DNA from 4 places in the Paracoccus sp. SSJ genome. Region 3 is predicted to be linked to each of the others. Evidence: riboswitches for the same ligand, from Rfam matches in the RefSeq annotation. Region 3 holds a riboswitch; each other region holds the start of a gene.
The links. Region 3 has a riboswitch for cobalamin ahead of QPR87_RS13620 (CbtB domain-containing protein). Riboswitches for the same ligand answer to the same signal wherever they lie in the genome.
Positions count from the first base shown of each region.

Region 1: another riboswitch for cobalamin. It lies ahead of nrdH (glutaredoxin-like protein NrdH); the one in region 3 lies ahead of QPR87_RS13620 (CbtB domain-containing protein).
Region 2: another riboswitch for cobalamin. It lies ahead of QPR87_RS12085 (ribonucleoside triphosphate reductase); the one in region 3 lies ahead of QPR87_RS13620 (CbtB domain-containing protein).
Region 4: another riboswitch for cobalamin. It lies ahead of QPR87_RS01120 (TonB-dependent receptor); the one in region 3 lies ahead of QPR87_RS13620 (CbtB domain-containing protein).

Region 1 covers NZ_JASSPE010000013.1:12,447-16,609, reverse strand. The annotation lists gene QPR87_RS14635 (TonB-dependent receptor) at 1-1,891, opposite strand, end outside; cobalamin riboswitch at 2,267-2,458, shown strand; gene nrdH (glutaredoxin-like protein NrdH) at 2,552-2,773, shown strand; gene nrdI (class Ib ribonucleoside-diphosphate reductase assembly flavoprotein NrdI) at 2,783-3,199, shown strand; gene nrdE (class 1b ribonucleoside-diphosphate reductase subunit alpha) at 3,181-4,163, shown strand, end outside.
Region 2 covers NZ_JASSPE010000009.1:120,233-124,395, forward strand. The annotation lists gene QPR87_RS12080 (TonB-dependent receptor) at 1-1,826, shown strand, start outside; cobalamin riboswitch at 2,073-2,285, shown strand; gene QPR87_RS12085 (ribonucleoside triphosphate reductase) at 2,486-4,163, shown strand, end outside.
Region 3 covers NZ_JASSPE010000011.1:83,800-87,962, reverse strand. The annotation lists gene QPR87_RS13635 (hypothetical protein) at 1-291, opposite strand, end outside; gene leuD (3-isopropylmalate dehydratase small subunit) at 363-968, shown strand; gene QPR87_RS13625 (endonuclease/exonuclease/phosphatase family protein) at 959-2,011, shown strand; cobalamin riboswitch at 2,057-2,261, shown strand; gene QPR87_RS13620 (CbtB domain-containing protein) at 2,299-2,475, shown strand; gene QPR87_RS13615 (CbtA family protein) at 2,477-3,175, shown strand; gene QPR87_RS13610 (hypothetical protein) at 3,245-3,778, shown strand; gene bluB (5,6-dimethylbenzimidazole synthase) at 3,778-4,163, shown strand, end outside.
Region 4 covers NZ_JASSPE010000001.1:233,751-237,913, reverse strand. The annotation lists gene QPR87_RS01120 (TonB-dependent receptor) at 1-2,076, opposite strand, end outside; cobalamin riboswitch at 2,186-2,381, opposite strand; gene QPR87_RS01115 (hypothetical protein) at 2,531-3,046, shown strand; gene ftsH (ATP-dependent zinc metalloprotease FtsH) at 3,189-4,163, shown strand, end outside.

The sequences.
Region 1 (4,163 bases), on a different contig from region 3:
GGGTGCTCCAGCCGCCGTCCTTCAGCTTGACGTCCTGATGGACATAACCGCCCCAGATGCCCCAGCGCTCGGTGACCTGGCCGGCAAAGCCCAGCTCGATGCCCCTGGCGGTGGTGTTGCCGATATTCGCGGTCTCGCCCAGGGCGTTGGTGACGCGGGCATTGTCCTTTTCGGTCCTGAACAGCGCCGCGCTCAGCTCGAGCTGGTCGTTCAGCACCAGCCATTTCGTGCCGATCTCGTAGTTCACGCTGCGCTCGGGGTCGAGGCTGTCCAGATCGTCCGAGGCATTGCTGCCACCAGTGCCCGCGCCCTCGCCCGCCGGGTTCGAGGAGGTGCTGGCCGAGGCATAGATCGAACCGTTCTGCACCGGCTTGTAGACCACGCCCAGCATCCCGTTCAGGAAATCGGAATCGTTGCCGTGGCTTTCGCGCGGGGTGGTGTCGGTCGCATGGATAATGCTGTCGACGCTGTAATCGTCCCAGCGCAGCCCCACCGTCGCCTCCCATTGCGGGGTGAAGGTGATGGTATCCAGCGCATAGACGCCACGCGACCTGGTGGTGCTGTAGCCGCTCTCGCCGCCGCGCTCGATGCTGCCGCCCCAGGGCGCGCCGGGGTTCGGATTCTCATAGGGCGAGGTCGGCATCGGGTCGGGATTGGTCACCGTCAGCCGGCGGGTGGTGGCACGCGAATTGGCGATGTCCACGCCGACCGCGAAGCTGTGCTCGACGCCCCAGGCCCGTGCCTCGCCCGAAAGCTGGGCGTTGAACGAGACCGTCTCGTTCACCCGATCCGAAGCCTTGGAACTGCGCGACACCAGGCCGTCGCTGCCCGAGGTCGGCGAGGTCACGACATAGGTGTTGGTGTCGCGTGCCTTGCGCAGCGCCGTGGTCAGCCGCAGGCTGTCCGAGAAGGCATGCTCGAACCTCACATAGCCCGAGGCGGATTCGATGTCGCGGAAATCGCGCGCGTGCAGGCCGTAGAAGGTGTCGGGATCGACATCGACCGGCAGGAACGGGTCGATGCGGGTGCCCGAGCCGCGCCGCCATGCGGCCGGCGTGGTGGCATTGGACATCGGCACGCCGTAATCGGGCGTATCCTCGTCCTTGTAGTAATAGAGCCCGGCGGTGATCTTGCTGTCATCGGTCAGGCGATAGCTGAAGCTGGGCGCCACGCCGACCCGCCTGGACTCGACGCCGTCGCGCCCGCCCAGGTCGTCGGCGCGCTGCGCCATCAGGTTCAGGCGAAGGCCGATCGCGCCGAATTCGCGGTTCGAATCCAGCGTGCCGCGGACATAGTTGCCGGTGCCGTAGGACAGCGCCACCTCGTCAAAGGCGCCCGGCTGCGGGATCTTGCTGTTCAGGCTGATGGTGCCGCCGGTCGAGCCGGCACCGGAATAGACCCCGCCCGGGCCCTTGCTGATCTCGATGGATTCCAGGTTGAAGGCCTCGTATTGCGTGCGCGAGGCGTTGCGCATGCCGTCGACCAGCATGTCCTGGCTGGCCTCGAAGCCGCGGATATAGGGGCGCACGCCCTGCGGCACGCCGCCTTCGCCTGCGCCCAGGGTGACGCCCGGCGTGGTGCGCAGCACGTCTGCGACCGAGGTCTGGCCGCGCTCTTCGATCTGGCGCCCGGTGACGACGGTCACCGTCCTTGGCGTGTCGAGCAACGGCGCGGTGGCCTTGTCCGAGGTGCTTTCGGTGACCTTGTAGCTGGTCTCGGCCTCGTTGCCCTGCTGGCGGCGGATGACCACCGTGTCCAGGGTTACGGTATCCTGCGCCTGGGCGGGGCCGGCTACGCCGGCCGAGATGGCCAGCACGGGAAGCAGGCCCAGGGTCGGCAGCAATTGCGCGGCCGACGCCGAGGCAGGCGGTTTGGGATGGGTTTTGTTCATGGGTTGATCCCGGCACGAAAGATGAATCGCAACCGCCTCAGGGCGGAAACGACAGGAAGGTGCTGGCTCATCAATGGCTTGCGGTGTCACGAGCCGGAAGGGGAACGAAGTGCCTCGTCCTGGCCGCGCGTAACCCATGCAAGGGGGCCAATTGTCGCAGTTTGTCAAATGACGCTGCGTCATTTCGACTGCGAAACAGGCGAGTGTTGCGGCAATCCAACAGCCTGCCCGGCCGGACGCGGCGCAATACCCCGGCCGGGATATCGCCGGAAGCCGGAAATCCCCCGCGACAGGCAGAATCGATGCGCCCACCAGATATTCCATGGCGGACGCAGTTATCCACTAAATATGGATTGACCCCGGCCATGACCCATGGCTAACTGCAAGGGTCATGGTTGTCCCGGGGCCGACTCGGGGATGAAAAGGGAAGCCGGTGAAAAGCCGGCACTGCCCCCGCAGCTGTAAGCGGAGAGCGACGCCGGATCACCACTGGGGCCACGCGCCCCGGGAAGGCCGGCCAAGCCGAGACCCGCAAGTCAGAAGACCTGCCATGACGCGAAAGGACGAAACCGTGCGGCGGGCGCGGGGCTGGAACAGGGTCCGGATGGCACGCCCATCGGCCCGGCCCCCTCTTGCCGACAGAACAAAAGGAGCCGAGGCATGACCATCACCGTTTATTCCAAGCCCGCCTGCGTGCAATGCACCGCCACGACCCGCGCCCTGGATGCGCGCGGCCTGGACTACCATCTGGTGGATCTGACCGAGGATGACGCGGCGATGGAACTGGTCGCCTCGCTGGGCTATCGCCAGGCTCCCGTCGTCATCGCCGGCGAAGCCCATTGGGCCGGGTTCCGCCCGGACATGATCGGCCGCCTGTCCTGATCCGGGGCCATGGGCGGGCTGGTCTATTTCTCCTCGGGCTCGGGGAACACGGCGCGTTTCGTGACGCGGCTCGGCCTGCCGGCCGGGCGCATCCCGATCTCGCCCAGGGACGAGATGCCCGCCCCCGCCCTGCCCTATGTGCTGATCTGCCCGACCTATGCCGACGGGATGGGTCGGGGCGCGGTGCCCAAGCAGGTGATCCGCTTTCTCAACGATCCTGACCGCCGGGCCCTGCTGCGCGGCGTCATCGCCGCCGGCAACCGGAATTTCGGGGCGACATACGCCTTGGCCGGTCGGGTGATATCTGACAAGTGCAACGTCCCCGTGCTGTATCGATTCGAGCTGGCGGGGACTGATCTGGACATTTCCCGCGTTCAGGCGGGGCTTGCGAAATTCTGGGGGACGGAATGCTTGACGATGGCGTAAAGGCCGAGCTGGACTATCACGCGCTGAATGCGATGCTGAACCTTTACGACGGCGAGGGCCGCATCCGCTTCGACGCGGATCGCAAGGCCGCGCGGCAGTATTTCCTGCAGCATGTCAACCAGAACACCGTCTTCTTCCACTCGCTGGACGAAAAGCTGGGCTATCTGGTCGACGAGGGCTATTACGAGGCCGAGGTGCTGGACCAGTATCCGCGCGCCTTCCTGCACCGGATCTGGGACGCGGCCTATGCGCGGAAATTCCGCTTTCCGACCTTTCTCGGCGCCTTCAAGTATTACACCAGCTATACGCTGAAGACCCGCGACGGGCGGCGCTATCTGGAACGCTACGAGGACCGGGTGGTCATGGTCGCGCTGGCGCTCGCGCGCGGCGACGAGGATCTGGCCATGCGCTTCATGGAGGAAATCCTGTCGGGCCGGTTCCAGCCCGCCACGCCGACCTTCCTGAACGCCGGCAAGAAGTCGCGGGGCGAGCTGATCTCGTGCTTCCTGCTGCGGCTGGAAGACAACATGGAATCCATCGGCCGCGGCATCAATTCGGCGCTGCAGCTTTCCAAGCGCGGCGGCGGCGTCGCCCTGATGCTGACCAACCTGCGCGAGGCCGGCGCGCCGATCAAGGGGATCGAGAACCAGTCCTCGGGCGTCATCCCGGTGATGAAACTGCTGGAGGACAGCTTTTCCTATGCCAACCAGCTTGGCGCGCGGCAAGGCGCGGGGGCGGTCTATCTGAACGCGCATCACCCCGACATCCTGCGCTTCCTGGACACCAAGCGCGAGAACGCCGACGAAAAGATCCGCATCAAGACGCTGTCGCTGGGCGTGGTGATCCCGGACGTGACCTTCGAACTCGCCAAGCGCAACGAGGACATGTACCTGTTCTCGCCCCATGACGTGGAAAAGGTCTATGGCCTGCCCTTCTCGGAAATCTCGGTCACCGAGAAATATGC
Region 2 (4,163 bases), on a different contig from region 3:
TGACCTATGTCGCCTCGGGCGGCCAAGGCGGCGCCCCCACCATTCGCGGGCAGGACAGCGAGGGTCCGAATTCCGGCGCGGTGGCCTTCTTCGGCGGCACGGCCCCGCGGCTGGCCTTCAATCTGGACGGGCATTATCTGGGCTACAACGAGATCGTCTGGGGCAGCCAGGCGCTTTGGGACGTCGAGTCGATCGAGGTCTTTCGCGGCCCGCAGACCGCGACCCAGGGCGCGAACTCGATCGCCGGGGCGATCATCGTCAAGACCAAGGATCCGACTTTCCAGCCCGAGGGCGCCGCGCAGCTGGAATATGGCAGCCACAGCCGCCGCCGCGCCAGCCTGATGGCCTCGGGGCCCTTGTCCGAGGATCTGGCCGGGCGCATCGCCGTCGACTACTGGGCGCGCGACAATTACATCGACTATACCAACCCCGACTTCGCGGTGGGCTCGACCGACCAGGACCATGAATCCCGCACCATCCGCGCCAAGCTGCTGTGGCAGCCGCAGGAGATCCCGGGGCTCGAGGGCAAGCTGACCTTCTCGCACAGCCTGACCAACCGGCCGAACTGGGAAGCCGCGACCGAGCCCTATGAGGATCTGGAAAGCGCCACCGCCTCGAATCCCAGCTGGCGGCTGCGCACGAACACCACCATCCTTGATGTCAGCTATGAATTCGGCAATGGCTGGACGTTGTTCAACCAGCTGCAATATTCCGACATCTGGGTCAAACGCTCGACCGAGCCGGTCAGCGCGGGCACAGCGATCCTGGATCAGGACGTGACCTCGAACGAGACGCGCGTAACCTTCGGGACGCCCGAGGACCGGATCAGCGGCGTAGCGGGACTGTTCGTCTCGCGCACCGATTCGGACGAGCTTCTGGATTACCGCGGCACCACCACCTATGACGACCGCAAGGACAGCCTGGGGATATTCGCCGAAACCACCTGGCGCCTTGCCGACCGCTGGAGCCTGACCGGCGGGCTGCGCTATCAGCGCGACGACATCACCCGGCGCGGCGTGTCGAGCTTTACCCCGAACGTGCTGGATTACGACGAAAGCTTCGACGCCTGGCTGCCCAGGATCGCGCTGGCCTATGACCTGGACGAGTCGACCCGCATCGGCGCCATGATCAGCAAGGGCTACAACCCGGGCGGGGTGACGCTGAACCTGACCAGCGGGGAATACGTGCCCTTCGATGCCGAGACCTCGTGGAACTACGAGATCTTCGGCCGCACCCGGTTGCTGGACGACCGGCTGGAACTGACCGGCAACCTGTTCTACACCCAGCTCCATGATGCGCAGCGCTATGTCGTGACCAGCCTGCCCGAGAACATCGGCAGTTCGATCACCGTCAATGCCGAGCGCGCCAAGTCCTATGGCCTGGAACTGGGGATGGACTATCTGCTGCGCGACAATCTGCGGGTCAAGGCGGGGCTGGGCCTGTTGCATACCGAGATCAGCCGCTTCACCAGCGCGGCGGCGGATTACCAGGGCCATCGCTTCGGCCGGTCCCCGGACTATACGCTTTCGCTGGCGGCCGATTGGGACATCACCCCGGAATGGCGGCTCAGCGGCCAGCTGCGCCATACCGACGGCTATTATTCCGACGACAACGAGGACCGCGACACCTGGGTCGATTCCTATACCGTGGCCAATGCCCGGCTGACTTGGCAACCGCGCGAGAACCTGCAGGCCTTCGCCTATGTCAACAACCTGTTCGACGACCGCTCGGTGACCTATCTGCGGGCCAGCCGCTCGATCGGCGGCTTCGAGGCCACCGTGGTCGAGCCACGCGAGCTGGGTATCGGCCTGAAGATGACCTTCTGATGCGAACGAATGCCCCGACAAGGATCGGGGCATTCATCTTCTCTAAGAGCCTGCTGATCCATCGGGCCTGGACTGGCCGGTTCCGAATTGTACGACGCTCTACCACGAGCAGAAAATTTGCATGTACAAAACCGTATCGGCCTGCTTCAGGTCCGCTGCACCCGTTGTTGTGAGCGGTCTGACTTCCTCTCTTGGACAAAGTGTCGCAGGTCAATACAACATCTTGACGGATACGGCGCCTTAATCCCTATATGTAGGCATCACGGTTCTTTCGGGTCGATCCGGCCCGAAAGCGAAGAGGGAAGCCGGTGCGCCTTTCGGAGCAAGGCCGGCGCTGCCCCCGCAACTGTAAGCAGCGAGCCTGCGCCGGATCACGCCACTGGTGCCGCACGGCATTGGGAAGGCCGGCAAGGGCCGCGACCTGCGAGCCAGGAGACCTGCCGTGACGATGACGATGAACCACGGGCGGGGTGTCCCGGCGGTGCGCCTGGCAATGCGGCCTTGTCGCCGCAGGGCTCCATGCGTCCTGGCCTGCCCCGCCCACAGCAGCACGGGGAACAGATGCGGCCATTCTTCACCACCAGACCTGCCGAGGCCGGCGTCGCCGTCCGCAGCACCGCAAGGGCGGCAGCAAGCCGCAGGCAAGGGAGGGCGCGTTGATGCCGGCGCCGCTTACGCCCCCGCCCGCCGCGCCGGCAAGGGATGTCGCCGTCGATGTCGCCTCGTCGGTCAACGAATACTTGAACCGTGCCGATTGGCGGGTGAATGCCAACGCCAACCAGGACTATTCGCTCGGCGGGCTGATCCTGAACGTCTCGGGCAAGGTGGTGGCCAACTACTGGCTGTCGCATGTCTATCCGCTTGCCATGGGCGAGGCGCACCGCCGGGGCGACCTGCATATCCACGACCTCGACATGCTGGCCGGCTATTGCGCCGGCTGGTCGCTGCGCACCTTGCTGACCGAGGGCTTCAACGGCGTCCCCGGCAAGGTCGAGGCCGGGCCGCCGAAACGCCTGTCCAGCGCCATCGGCCAGATCGTGAACTTCCTGGGAACGCTGCAAAACGAATGGGCCGGCGCGCAGGCCTTCAGTTCCTTCGACACCTATATGGCCCCCTTCATCCGCAAGGATGGCTTGGGCTATGCCGAGGTGCGGCAGGCCATGCAGGAGCTGATCTTCAACCTCAACGTCCCCTCGCGCTGGGGCACGCAGACCCCGTTCACCAACCTGACCTTCGACTGGGTCTGCCCCGAGGATCTGCGCGACCAGGTGCCCGTGATCGGCGGTCAGCCAATGAATTTCACCTATGGCGCCTTGCAGGCCGAGATGGACATGATCAACCGCGCCTATATCGAGGTGATGACGCGCGGCGACGAAAAGGGCCGGGTCTTCACCTTTCCGATCCCGACCTACAACATCACGCCGGACTTTCCCTGGGACAGCGAGAACGCCAAGCTGCTGTTCGCGATGACGGCGAAATACGGCCTGCCCTATTTCCAGAACTTCCTGAACTCGGACCTCAAGCCGAACATGGTGCGGTCCATGTGCTGCCGGCTGCAACTGGACCTGACCGAGCTGCTGAAACGCGGCAACGGCCTGTTCGGCAGCGCCGAGCAGACCGGCTCGCTGGGCGTCGTCACCGTCAACTGCGCGCGGCTGGGCCATCTGCACAAGGGCAACGAGGCCGGGCTCCGGCGTCGCCTGGACGAATTGCTCGACCTGGGCCGCGACAGCCTGGAGATCAAGCGCCGGGTGATCCAGCGGCTGATGGACGACGGGCTGTTTCCCTATAGCCGGCGCTACCTGGGCACGCTGCGCAACCATTTTTCGACCCTGGGCGTGAACGGCATCAACGAGATGATCCGCAACTTCACCGACGATGCACATGACATCACCACGAGCTGGGGCCATGGCTTCGCGCTGCGGCTGCTCGACCATCTGCGGGCGCGCATCACCGCCTTCCAGGAACAGACCGGACATCTCTATAACTTGGAGGCGACGCCGGCAGAGGGCACCACCTATCGCTTCGCCAAGGAGGACCGCAAGCGTTTCCCCGGCATTCTCCAGGCCGGCACCGAACACGAGCCTTACTACACAAACTCGAGCCAGCTTCCGGTCGGCTTTACCGACGACCCGTTCGAGGCGCTGGAACGGCAAGAGGCGCTGCAGCGCAAATACACCGGCGGCACGGTCTTGCATCTCTACATGGGCACGCAGCTGTCCTCGGCCGAGGCCTGCCGCAAGCTGGTGCGCCGGGCACTGGAGAACTTCGGCCTGCCCTACATCACCGTCACGCCGACATTCTCGGTCTGCCCCAGGCATGGCCATATCGCGGGCG
Region 3 (4,163 bases):
GGCCATGCAGCGCCCGGTGACGATCAGCGCGGTTTGCAGGTCCAGTTGCTTGTTCAGCGCCAGAAAGGCCATCAGCCCGGCGATCGCCAGCCACAGTCCGCGCGCCGCGCCGGCCGGACGGCAGTGCAGCACCTTTACCGCCAGGAACAGGCAGACAAGATACGAGAGCACCGTCAGCCAGCCGGTGATCTCGGGGTCGCCGATCTGCGGCGTCCAGTCGCGCGCGATGCAGGCGCGCAGGGCGGCGAAGCTCGAAAACCCGAAAAGCATCAGCAAGACCCGCATGGCCATGGCGCAAGGCGCCGCTCGGGTCTCGGTTAACGGGCGCGCGCGCGCCAAGTCAATTCTGCGAGGATCAAGACATGGACAAGTTCACCACACTGACCGGAATCGCGGCACCCATGCCGCTGGTCAACATCGACACCGACATGATCATCCCGAAACAGTTCCTGAAGACGATCCATCGCTCGGGTCTGGGCAAGAACCTGTTCGACGAGATGCGCTACAATCCCGACGGCTCCGAGATCCCCGATTTCGTGCTGAACCAGCCGGCCTACCGGGAATCGCAGATTATCGTCGCCGGCGACAATTTCGGCTGTGGTTCGTCGCGCGAGCACGCGCCCTGGGCCCTGCTGGATTTCGGCATCCGCTGCGTGATCTCCACCAGTTTCGCCGACATCTTCTACAACAACTGCTTCAAGAACGGCATCCTGCCCATCGTCATGCCGCAAGAGGTCGTGGACCTGCTGATGGAGGACGCGAAGAAGGGCGCCAACGCCCGCATGACCGTCGATCTGGAAAACCTGACCGTGACCACCTCGGACGGGCAGAGCTTCCCCTTCGAGCTGGACCCGTTCCGCCGCCACTGCCTGCTGAACGGGCTGGACGATATCGGCCTGACCATGGAGAAGGCAGGCGCCATCGACACCTATGAGGCGCAGATGGCCCAGAGCCGGCCTTGGGTGTAAGGGCGCTTGCCGGGGCGGCGCTGCTTGCCGCCCTTGGCCTTGCCGCCCATGCCGATCCCCTGCGGATCGCCACCTACAGCCCCGACCTGTCGCGCGACGGGCCGGGGCTTTTGTTGCGCGACCTCGGCCGCAAGGATGCGCAGATCGAGGCGGCGATCCGGGTCGTCGCCGAGACCCGGCCCGACATCCTGCTGCTGACCAAATTCGACTGGGATTACGAGGGTCGCGCGCTGGACGCCTTTGCCGCAAGGCTGGCCGAGGCCGGGCTGGACTATCCGCACCGTTTCGCCGCCCGGCCCAATTCCGGCATGGCGACCGGGCTGGACCTGAACGCCGACGGGCGGCTGGGCACGGCCGACGATGCGCAGGGCTTCGGCACATTCTCGGGCCAAGGCGGCATGGCGATCCTGTCGCGCCACCCCATCGGGCCGGTGACGGATCACACGGATTTCCTGTGGCGCGACCTGCCCGGCCACCTGATGCCGCCACTGCCCGAGGATGTCGTGGCGATCCGCCGCCTGTCCTCGACCGCGCATTGGGACGCGGTGGTCACGGTCGCGGATCGGCCGCTGCATCTGCTGGGCATGTCCGCGACGCCGCCGGTCTTCGACGGGCCCGAGGACCTGAACGGCCGGCGCAACCATGACGAACTGGCCTTCTGGCTGCATCACCTGCCCGACGGCCCCTTCGTGCTGGCCGGCAACCTGAACCTCGATCCCATGGACAGCGAGGGCCGGCCCGAGGCGCTGGCCCGGATCATGGCGCATGTCACAGACCCCCTGCCCCGCAGCCCCGGCGGCGCGGCGGCAAGGGGCGGCGTCAACGACGGCCACAAGGGCGATCCGGCGCTGGATACCGGCGACTGGCCGGACGACAAGCCGCCGGGCAACCTGCGCGTCGATTACGTCCTGTCGGCCAAGGGGCTGAAGGTGCTGGGCTCGGGCGTGCTCTGGCCGGCCGACGGACCGCTGGCCGAGGCAGCGCTGGCGGCTTCGGCGCATCGGCTGGTCTGGGTCGACCTGGACTGGCCGCCCGCCCCCTAGGTCTCCGCCCCCCCGATTCCGCTTGCTGCCCGCACGACATCGCGGGTAACATATGCGTGTATCGGTGCCCCTTTCGGGGCCAAAAGGGAATGCGGTGCCGTCTCCGGCGTCTTGGGGACCAAATCCGCAGCCGCCCCCGCGACTGTAGGCGGAGAGCGGACGCCCATCGTGCCACTGGCCATCCGGCCGGGAAGGCGGGCGTCAGCCGTGACCCGCGAGCCAGGAGACCTGCCGATGCGTGAAACCGCAATGTCGTCGGGTTGGACGACCAAAGGAAAGGGTCGCAGATGACCGCAAAACCCATGACCGCCGCCGGCGCCAGCCGCGCCTCGGTGCTGTTTCCTGCCGTGGGCGCATTCGCCATCGGCTTCGGGCTGATCTTCATGTCCGGGCTGGTGCAGGCCGAGACCCTGCATGACGCCGCCCATGACGTGCGTCACGCGACCGGCTTCCCCTGTCACTGACATGTTCTCGCGCATTCTGACCAGCGGATTGATCGCTGGCGCTGTAACGGGGCTGATTGCCGCCCTGTTGCAGCTTTGGTTCGTGCAGCCCGTGCTGCTGCATGCCGAGCTGTACGAATCCGGCCAACTGGCGCATTTCGGTGCCGAAACCGTCAGCGCGCATCAGGATCCGGGACCGTTCGAATGGACCCGCAACATGCTTTCGGTCCTGTTCACCATGATGGTCTATGCCGGCTACGGGCTGATGCTGGTGGCGCTGATGGCGGTTTCCGAATCGCAGGGCAATGCGGTCACCGCGCGGCAGGGGCTGCTTTGGGGGCTTGCGGGCTACCTGACCATGCAGCTTGCCCCCGCCTTCGGTCTTGCCCCCGAGGTGCCGGGCGTCGCCGCCGCCGATGTGCAGGTCCGCGCCATCTGGTGGCTGGGCACGGCGCTGGCCACTGGGCTTGCGCTGTGGCTGATCGCCTTTGGCAAGGGCTGGGCGGCCTGGGGCGTGGCGGTCGTGCTGATCCTGGCGCCGCATGTGATCGGCGCGCCGCAGCCCGACAGCTATGCCGGCCCGGTCCCGCCCGAGCTTTCGGCCGAGTTCGCCGGCCGCGCGCTGGGTGCCGGCGCCATGGCCTGGGTGCTTCTGGGCCTGCTGGCCGGCTGGTTCTGGCAGCGCGAAAGCCAAAGCGCGCCGGTTCCGCAAGCCGCCTGATCCGGGCCGCAACCCTTACGGCCGGGCGTGCATTCCGCGCCCGGCCTTTCCATGAAACGGGGAAAAGACATGGATCGCTCGATCCCGATGCTGCTGATCGGCCTGATCTTCGGCGGCGGCATGGGCTTTGTCATCGCCGCCGCCAACGGCATCACGCTGGACGGCCACGATCATGGCGCGCATGGCCATGGCGTGCAGGCCGCGGCGCATGACCACGGCCCTCCCATCGACCTGCCCGCCGGCAGCGCCACCGCCTCGGCCCGGCTGGAGCCCGACAGCACCGCAGGCTGGAACCTGTTCGTCGAAGCGCAGGGCTTCTGCTTTGCCCCCGAACATGCCGGGCTGGCCGATCGCAGCGGCGAGGGCCATGCGCATCTCTATCGCAACGGCACAAAGATCGCCCGGCTTTACGGCCCGGCCCATCACCTCGACATGCTCGTGCCCGGCGACCGGCTGCGGGTCGAATTGAACTCGAACGACCACCGCCCGCTGACCGTCGCCGGCCATCCGCTCGCCGTCGAGCTGACCGTGCCCGACCGCCCCATCGGCATCCGCGCCGGGGCCGAGGGCCTGCCCGACAGCGCCATCTGCGCGGCGCCGTAATGGAGTTCGGCGCTGAGGACCGGGCCGCACTGGAGCGCATCCTGCGATGGCGCCGCGACGTGCGGCATTTCCGCGACGACCCGATCCCCGAGCCGCTGCTGGACGAATTGCACGCGGCGATGGAACTGTCGCCCTCGGTCGGCAATGCCCGGCCCTGGCAGGTGATCCGGGTCGAAAGTCCGGCCCTGCGGGCCAAGATCCGCGCCGATTTCCTGCGCTGCAATGCCCAGGCCGCAGGCCGCTACCAGGGCCGGCAGCGGCAGGAATACGATGCGCTGAAGCTCGCCGGCCTGGACCATGCACCTGTCTGGCTGGCCGTCTTTACCCAGATCGACCCGTCCGAGGGCCACGGCCTGGGCCGCGCCACCATGCCGCAGACCCTGCG
Region 4 (4,163 bases), on a different contig from region 3:
GTAGATGTTGAGATCAAGGCTCATGTTGTCGCGTGGCACCCATTGCAGCCCGGCATTGACGACCGTGTAGGACGGGCGCGAGGTCGTGTTGGCGTCGTTGGTGAACACCTCGCCCACGTAATGGGCACCGGCCCGCACCGTCCAGTCCTCGGCAAAGGCCCAGGAGCCCCAGATATTGGCGACGCGGCGCGGTGCATTGGGCGGGCGATTGCCGGAATAGTCGCCGCCGGACTGGACATAATCGTCATAGCGCGGAGACAGCAGCGCGCCGTTCACGTCGATGCGCAGGTTCGGGGCGACGTCGAACCCGACCGCCGCCTCGATCCCCTTCGAGCTTTGCTGGCCGATCTGCCGGGTGATCGCCGGATCGTCGGGATCGCGGGCCAGCAGGTCGTTCTTGACGATCCGATAGGCCGACAGCGTGGCATCGCCGCGTCCGTCCAGAAAGGCGAATTTCACCCCGATTTCCTGCTGGCGCGCCTTGGCCAGCTTCAGATCCGCCTGCGACTGGGATAGCGACAGGACATTGCCGATCGGCTCGGCCGCGCGGGAATACTGGGCATAGATCGCCACGTCCGGCAGCGGGCTGTAGACCGCGCCCAGGCGCCAGCTGACGGAATCGAAGCTGCGGGTGAAGGCGGGCTCGACGCGGGTGACGCGCAGATTGTCATGGCGCAGCCCGCCGACGACCGACCATTGCTCGTTGATCTTCAGCCGGTTGTCGAGAAACAGCGCATATTGATCGGTAGTCAGGTCAGCCGTCGTCGCCATCTGATGCGGGCCGAAGAGGCCGGGTCGCGGGTTCGGGAAATCCACCACCGACTCGCCCGGATAAGGCGAATTGTTGGTATTCCTGAACGTGATCCGGTTCACGTCGAAGCCGATCGTCGTGGTGTTTTCCATTCCGCCGGGCGTGGTGCTGATGGTGGCGTCGGTGCGGTTGCCGACCTGCTCCAGATCGTGGTTGATCGCGATGTAGAACTGGCGCAGCACATCGCCCGTATCCGGTCGATAGAGGTAATCCTCGACATTGCGCCAATTGCGGTCGCTGGCCAGGTAATAGCTGTTGCTGCGGATCGTCACGTTGTCGGCCGGCGTCCATTCGGCCCGCAACTGCGTATAGCTGTCCTTGTAGCGGACCAGGGCGTCCTCGACGTTGAAGTTCCGGCGGCGCACGCGCTCGTCGATCCGGCCATCGACAAGCGGCGTTCCGAAATAGGTGCCGGGCCGGTTGTCGCCATGGTCATGCGACAGGGTCAGCGCCAGGTCCTCGGTCGCCTGCCAGCGCAGCGCTGCCGACAGCGCGCGGCTGGACGTGTCGTTGCGATCCAGCCAGCCGTCCGACGCGGTGCCGCTGACATCGATGCTGTAGGCCAGGACCTCGTTGATCGGCCCGGCGCTGCCCAAGGCCAGCCCGCGCTGGCCATCCGTGCCAAGCGTCGCGCGGATCTCGTTCCGGCTGCGGTCGGTCAGGGGCCGTTTCGGGACGATATTGATCGCGCCGCCGACGGCGCCTTCGCCATACAGCACCGAGGAGGGACCGTTCAGGACCTCGATGCGCTCCACGCTCCAGCTGTCGAAGGGAAAGGAGATGGTGCCCGACGCGGGATAAAGCCGCGTGCCGTCGTAAAGCCGCGTCACCGACCCGTGCCCGTTGAAACCGCGCATGCTGAGCGAGGTGCCGCCATTGCCGGGGGATCCGTGAAAGCTGATGCCGGTCCCGTTCTGGACGATGGCCTGGTTGACGTCGCGCTGGCCGCGCTGGCGGATTGTTTCGGCCTCGATCACCTGCACGCTGGCCGGCGTCTGCAACACGCTCAGCCCCAGGCGGCTGCCGGCGTTCGAATGCGCCCGAAGATCCAGACCCGAGCCAAGGGACAGGCCCTTGACGGTGATCGGGTCCAGCATTACCTCGCCGGCGTTCCGGGTTGCGGCCTGCTGCGCAGAGGCGGGCAGGGCCGCCACGGCCAGCAAGACCGATAGAAGCGCCGTGCCGCGGCTGCGGCGGATGGCATGGCGGGACAGGCTGTCCTGCGCGTCGCGACGCGCGGACGGGGAATGGATATGATCGCGCACGAATGTGGCTCCAGCGACAATTTCACCGTCACCGCAAACGCGACATCCTGTTATCCGCTGACAGCGGACGGATGGCTACCCACCGGGGCACCCCGCCCGATGTGTTCACGCGTGACAACGGCTGACGGCAGGTCTCCTGGCTCGCGGGTCGTCGCCTGTCGCCGCCTTCCCGGGGTCGCACCCAGTGGCCGTTGGCAAAGGCTATCCGCCTACAGTTGCGGGGGCAGCCGCAGCATGGGACCGGCTGGTCCGCACTGCGTTCCCTTTTCATTCCGAAATCGGAAACCGTCACCCGACCGTGTAGTGACGCGATTCCGGCGCGTCAACTCCGTTGGCGGGCCGGTCTCGACGACGGAGGGCCGGCGTTGCCCGATCACCTCTCCGGCCGGGCCGATTCAGGCTTGCCGGCGACAGCGTCCAGAGCAAGATGGGCCGGCGATGAGCGGAGACCACCATGCGCCCATTTCCCTGCCTGCTTGTCCTGGTGCTGATCCTTGCGGCAAGCGTCGCGCTGGCCGATTGCAGGACCGAGACGCTGATTTCCTGCGACATCGGCGATGGCAGGCATCTCGAGGTCTGCATCGAACCGGGGGATTTTCAGGGCGAGGGGGCCTTCACCTATGCTTTCGGCCCCAAGGGCCGGCCCAAGCTGACCCTGCGCGAGACGTTCGCGGCCGGAACCGCCACCCCCTGGAGCGGCGTCGGCAGGGCGATCTGGGAAAGCGTGGCCTTTCGCAACGACGGCCATGTCTACGAGGCATGGCACAGCGTCGACCGGCTGGACGAGGACATGCCGCTGGAAGCCGGCGTCACCATCCTGCGCGGCGAGGCGTTCCTGGCCGCACTGTCCTGCAAAAGCGGACCTGCGACCGTGATCGCGCCCCTGTTCACCATCCAGGACACGATGGCGGCCGCGGGCTTTTGCCGCGACCTGAACCGCCATGAATGGCGGCGCGGCAGCTGCGGCTGAACGGCTCCGATCCCCGGTCGCCGCTTGCCGGACGCGGCGTCCGCTCCGGGCGGAGTTGATCGGCGCCGCGCGGTCGGGCAACATCGACGGCGCGCGCGCCCATCGGCCAGGCGCCCTTGCGGGTCGCCGCCACGGAGATGTCATGGAGAAGAGGACCGAGTTCCACATCTGGTATTGGATCCTGGCCTTCCTGGCCGTGATCCTGATCCAGGACCTGGTGTCCGGCGCGCGCGACATCGCGCCGATCAGCTACAGCCAGTTCGAAACCTATCTGCAACAGGGCCGCATCTCGTCCGTGGCGGTGGGCGGCGACCGGATCACCGGCAGCTTCAGCACCCCGGTCGATGGCCGCAACCAGTTCGTCACCACGCTGGTCGATCCGGCGATCCTGGAGCGCATCGACCAGGCCGGGGTCGAGATCAGCGGTGTGCCGCAGAACACCTGGCTCGGCACGCTGCTGTCCTGGGTGGTGCCGGTGGTGCTGTTCCTGGCGCTGTGGATGTTCGTGTTCCGCAAGTTTGCCGAGCGTCAGGGCCTGGGCGGCTTCATGCAGGTCGGCAAGAGCCGGGCCAAGGTCTATATGGAAAAGGAAACCGGCGTGACCTTTGCCGACGTGGCCGGCGTGGACGAGGCCAAGGCCGAACTCGAAGAGATCATCGCCTTCCTGCGCGACCCCGAGGGCTATGGCCGCCTTGGCGCGCGCATCCCCAAGGGGGTGCTGCTGGTCGGCCCGCCCGGCACCGGCAAGACTCTGCTGGCGCGGGCCGTGGCGGGCGAGGCGGGGGTGACCTTCCTGTCGATCTCGGGCTCGGAATTCGTCGAGCTGTTCGTCGGCGTCGGCGCCGCCCGGGTGCGCGACCTGTTCGAGCAGGCCCGCAAGAGCGCGCCGGCCATCATCTTCATCGACGAACTCGATGCGCTTGGCCGCGCCCGCAACTCGGGCCAGTTCACCGGCGGCAACGACGAGCGCGAGCAGACGCTGAACCAGTTGCTGTCCGAGCTGGACGGCTTCGACCACTCGTCGGGCGTCGTGCTGTTGGCCGCGACCAACCGGCCCGAGATCCTGGACCCCGCGCTGCTGCGTGCCGGCCGCTTCGACCGGCAGGTGCTGGTGGAC